One region of the Massilia sp. genome, then DNA from elsewhere that is predicted to be linked to it. Evidence: riboswitches for the same ligand, from Rfam matches in the RefSeq annotation. Region 1 holds a riboswitch; the other holds the start of a gene.
What was found. Region 1 has a riboswitch for thiamine pyrophosphate ahead of thiC (phosphomethylpyrimidine synthase ThiC). Riboswitches for the same ligand answer to the same signal wherever they lie in the genome.

Region 1 (2,195 bases):
CTCCAGCAGGCCTTGCGCTTCCAGGTCGGCGACGATCTGCTTGCGCGCGGCGAAGCGGTCCAGGCCCTGGTACTGGCTCGGGCCGTTCTCGTTGATCTTCGCGTCGAGCGTGAAGATGTTGATCGGCGCGAGGTTGGCGCGCTGGCCGACCGCGTAGTCGTTGAAGTCGTGGGCCGGGGTGATCTTGACGCAGCCGGTGCCGAATTCCTTGTCCACGTAGCTGTCCGCGATCACCGGGATCTGGCGGCCGGTGAGGGGCAGATTCAGCAGCTTGCCGTGCAGGTGGGTATAACGCTCGTCGGTCGGGTCCACCGCCACGGCGACGTCGCCCAGCAGGGTTTCCGGACGGGTGGTGGCGACCGTCAGGTGGCCCGAGCCGTCGGCGAGCGGGTACTTGATGTACCACATCGAGCCGTCTTCTTCCTGCGAATCGACTTCCAGGTCCGAGACCGCCGTGCCCAGCACCGGGTCCCAGTTGACCAGGCGCTTGCCGCGGTAGATCAGGCCCTGTTCGTACAGGCGCACGAAGACTTCCGCCACCGTCTTCGAGCGGGTCTCGTCCATGGTGAAATATTCGCGCTGCCAGTCGGGCGAGGTGCCCATGCGGCGCATCTGGCCAGTGATGGTGTTGCCCGACTTTTCCTTCCACTCCCAGACCTTTTCGACGAAGGCTTCGCGGCCGAGGTCGTGGCGCGAGATCTTCTGGGCGTCGAGCTGGCGTTCCACCACGATCTGGGTGGCGATGCCGGCGTGGTCGGTGCCCGGGATCCAGGCGGTGTTATAGCCGCGCATGCGGTAGTAGCGGGTCAGGCCGTCCATGACGGTCTGGTTGAAGGCATGGCCCATGTGCAGGGTGCCCGTGACGTTCGGCGGCGGCAGCTGGATGCTGAACGACGGCTTGCCGTCTTCCATGGTGGCGGCGAAGTAACCGCGCTGTTCCCACTCGGTGCGCCAGTATTGTTCAATGTCTGCGGGCTCGAAAGACTTGGCAAGTTCCATGATGTGGTGAGATATGAGTGTTGAATGCGTTAAAAAACGCATAAAGCGTTAGCGAAAAGAACCATTATAGAGTAGATGGCGCTATAATCCGGCCCGCTGCCTCCGGGAACCTGGTAGGCGGCACACGCTAGGGGTCCTGCTGTCGCAAATGCGACACGCGGGTGAGAAATACCCTCCGAACCTGATCTGGATAATGCCAGCGAAGGGAAGCAGTCAGCACATCGGCCAGGGCGCGCACGCGCCTGCCAGGCCGGTCCTGGCATACTCCTTTGCTGGCTCCGCAAAGGAGCCACATGAACGCACCACTCAAATTCGACGCCGCGACCGCCACGGTCGACCAGGCGGCCATCGCACCCTTCCCCAACTCGCGCAAGGTCTACATCGAAGGCAGCCGGCCCGACATCCGCGTGCCGATGCGCGCCATCTCGCAATCCCCGACACCCGACAGTTTCGGCGGCGAGACCAATCCGCCGCTGTTCGTCTACGATACCTCGGGACCGTACACCGACCCCGCCGCCCGCATCGACGTGCGCCGCGGCCTGGACACGCCGCGCCTGCCATGGATCCTCGAACGCGGCGATACCGAGGAGCTGGCCGGCCCCAGCTCCGAATACGGCAAGGCGCGCCTGCTGGACCCGGCATTGACGGCCCTGCGCTTCGAGCTGCAGCGCACCCCGCGCCGCGCGAAAGCGGGGCGCAACGTCACCCAGATGCACTACGCGCGCCAGGGGATCGTGACGCCAGAGATGGAGTTCGTCGCCCTGCGCGAAAACCTGCGCCGCAAGGAATACATCGCTTCGCTGGTCGATTCCGGCCCCATGGGCGCACGGGTGGCCAGCCTGCTGTCGCGCCAGCATCCGGGCCAGTCCTTCGGCGCCAGCATTCCGCAAGAGATCACGCCCGAGTTCGTGCGCGACGAGGTGGCCCGCGGCCGCGCCATCATCCCGGCCAACATCAACCACCCCGAGATCGAACCGATGATCATCGGCCGTAACTTCCTGGTGAAGATCAACGCCAACATCGGCAACTCGGCCGTGACCTCCTCGATCGGCGAGGAAGTGGAAAAGATGACCTGGGCGATCCGCTGGGGCGCCGACAACGTGATGGACCTCTCGACCGGCAAGCACATCCACGAAACACGCGAGTGGATCATCCGCAACTCGCCCGTGCCGATCGGGACGGTGCCGATCTACCAG
Region 2 (2,195 bases), on a different contig from region 1:
GGTCAGCTGGTGGCGCACGGCGCCCGTCGCGAAGCGGCCCTGCAGCTTGGCCTGCAGGCCCCACGGCGTCCGGCGCTCGCCCACGCTCTGGTAGTCATACACGTCGTAGTCGCCGTTCGAGCAGTAGCCCGGATAGAAGCCATCGCCCTCGTTGCTGCAGCCATAGGGGAAGGCGGTGTAGTCGTCGCGCTTGAACCAGTGCTTGTTGGCGTTGACGGTGGCCGTCCAGTCCGGATTGAAACGGTACTCGAAGCGCAGGCCCAGGTTGCTGCTGTCGGTCTCCACCGGCCTGGTCCAGGGCTGGTCGTTCAGCAGGGTCTTGGCCGATACCCCGGTCGGCAAGGCTTCGTTGCGCAGCAGCTGGTAGCCCGGCGCCGTGATCTGCGCCTTGTGCTGGTGGTCGAGATCCAATTGCAGCAGGGCGTCCGGGCTGATCTGCCAGTCGAAGGCGGCGGAGACGAACTGGCGTTCGCCGTCTGCGCCGCGCACGTAGGACTTCAGGTCCTCGGCTGCGGCATTGATGCGATAGCCGAAGCGGCGGTCCTCGAAACGGCCGCCCAGGTCGATCGAGCCGTGCACGGTGCCGCGTTCGCTCACTTCCACCAGCGCCGAGCGCAGCGGCGCATTGGTCGGGCGCTTGGTGACGAAGTTGACCATGCCGCCCGGCGCCGCGACGCCGGCCTGCAGGCCGGCCAGGCCGCGCAGCACTTCGATGCGTTCCTTGTTCTCCAGCGGAATCTGGGTGTCGGCGGAGATCGCGATGCCGTCCTTGCGGTAGCTGGTGGCGTTGTCGAGGGCGAAGCCGCGGATCGAGAACTGCTCGGCGTAGCCGACCGCGTTGTAGGCGTCGCCCACCGAGGCGTCGTAGCGCGCCGCGTCGGTCACGTTGCGGATCGACAGGTCGAGCATCTTGCTGCGGTCGATCGCGGTGATCGATGCCGGGGTGTCGAGCAGCGGGGCGTCGGTAAAGCCGCCGATGCTGGCGCGGTCGCTGGCGACCCAGCGGCTGCCGGTGACGACCACCGAGGCGACGCCGTCCAGCTCTTGCGCGGATGCGGTGGTGGAGAAGGCCTGCAGGATGGCGCAGGCAATCAGGGAATACTTCAGCGTGGATGTCATGGTTTGCTCGTCTTCGCGCGCCACGTCGAACATGGCGCGCTGCTTTCAATGAAAAAGCCGGAGCCAACGTGGGGGAAGGGCAAACAAGGATGGGAACTGCGTTGCGCTTTCCTTCGCTGGCATTATCCAGATCAGGTACGAAGGGTATCTCTCACCCGGCAGCGCGCTTGTCGCGCGTGCCAGGACCCCTAGCGAAGCGGGAGTGTACCACGGACCCGGGCGGGCGTGGCGAAAGTGGCAAGCAGGCAGGCTTGGGCTATGCCTCCGCGACAGCCGGGGAGCTGACCGCTTGGACCTGGCTGGCGACGGCCGGCGCCATGTGGCGCAGCACCGTGCTGCGGGTGGAGTCGCCGATGGCGCGCCAGAATTCGCGGCGTTGGGCGGCGCGCTTGCGGTGCTTGGACGGCATGTCGGCCAAGGGTTTGAGGTAGAAGGGCAGGCGGATCAGGTAGCTGCGGCCCGGCATCTCGACCCCGCCGAGGATTTTCCAGAAGCCGTCGTAGGCGTTCTCGAAGTGCTTCACGTCGAGCGGGTCGTAAGCGATGTGCGAGGTGCACTTGATGGCCACGACCTGGTCGATGCCCAGGGCCTGCGCCAGGCCCTGCATCGCGGCGAAGCAGAAGAAGCTTGGGGAGTTGTTGGGGAAGGCTTTTTCGAACGCGTCGAAGGCGGCGCCGGAATCAAGCCAGCGGCCCTGGTTGCGGGTGACGAAGGGCACGGTCGGCAGGTCGCTGCCCGCCAACTGGCCGTCGATCCACGTATAGGACAGGCGGTGCAGGTACTTGCCGTCGGCGACCAGCGAGATCGTGAGGTCGCCCTCGGCGTCGTGGCGCGGCGCCATTTCGAGGCGCAGCACGAAGTTGTGCCCGCCGCTTTCATCCGTGTGCTGCCACAGCGTGAGCCCGCCGCCGCCGTAGACGGCCTGGTGGTAGGCATTGCCGAAGGCGGCGTCCTCGAAACGGTAGTGCGACAGCACGCACTGCACGCGCTCGCGCGCGCTCAGGTCGCGCGACAGGTAGCTGCGGTGGCTCAGGTGGTGGAACAGGTCGTCGTTGGGCGCGGCCGCGACGAAACGG

Region 2: another riboswitch for thiamine pyrophosphate. It lies ahead of ACK4S9_RS09395 (TonB-dependent siderophore receptor); the one in region 1 lies ahead of thiC (phosphomethylpyrimidine synthase ThiC).

Annotation. Positions count from the first base shown of each region.
Region 1 is NZ_JBKBOV010000001.1:226,920-229,114, reverse strand. Features, by position in the region: gene ACK4S9_RS01050 (valine--tRNA ligase) at 1-999, opposite strand, end outside; TPP riboswitch at 1,119-1,224, shown strand; gene thiC (phosphomethylpyrimidine synthase ThiC) at 1,293-2,195, shown strand, end outside.
Region 2 is NZ_JBKBOV010000012.1:89,171-91,365, reverse strand. Features, by position in the region: gene ACK4S9_RS09395 (TonB-dependent siderophore receptor) at 1-1,152, opposite strand, end outside; TPP riboswitch at 1,211-1,319, opposite strand; gene ACK4S9_RS09390 (DUF535 family protein) at 1,376-2,195, opposite strand, start outside.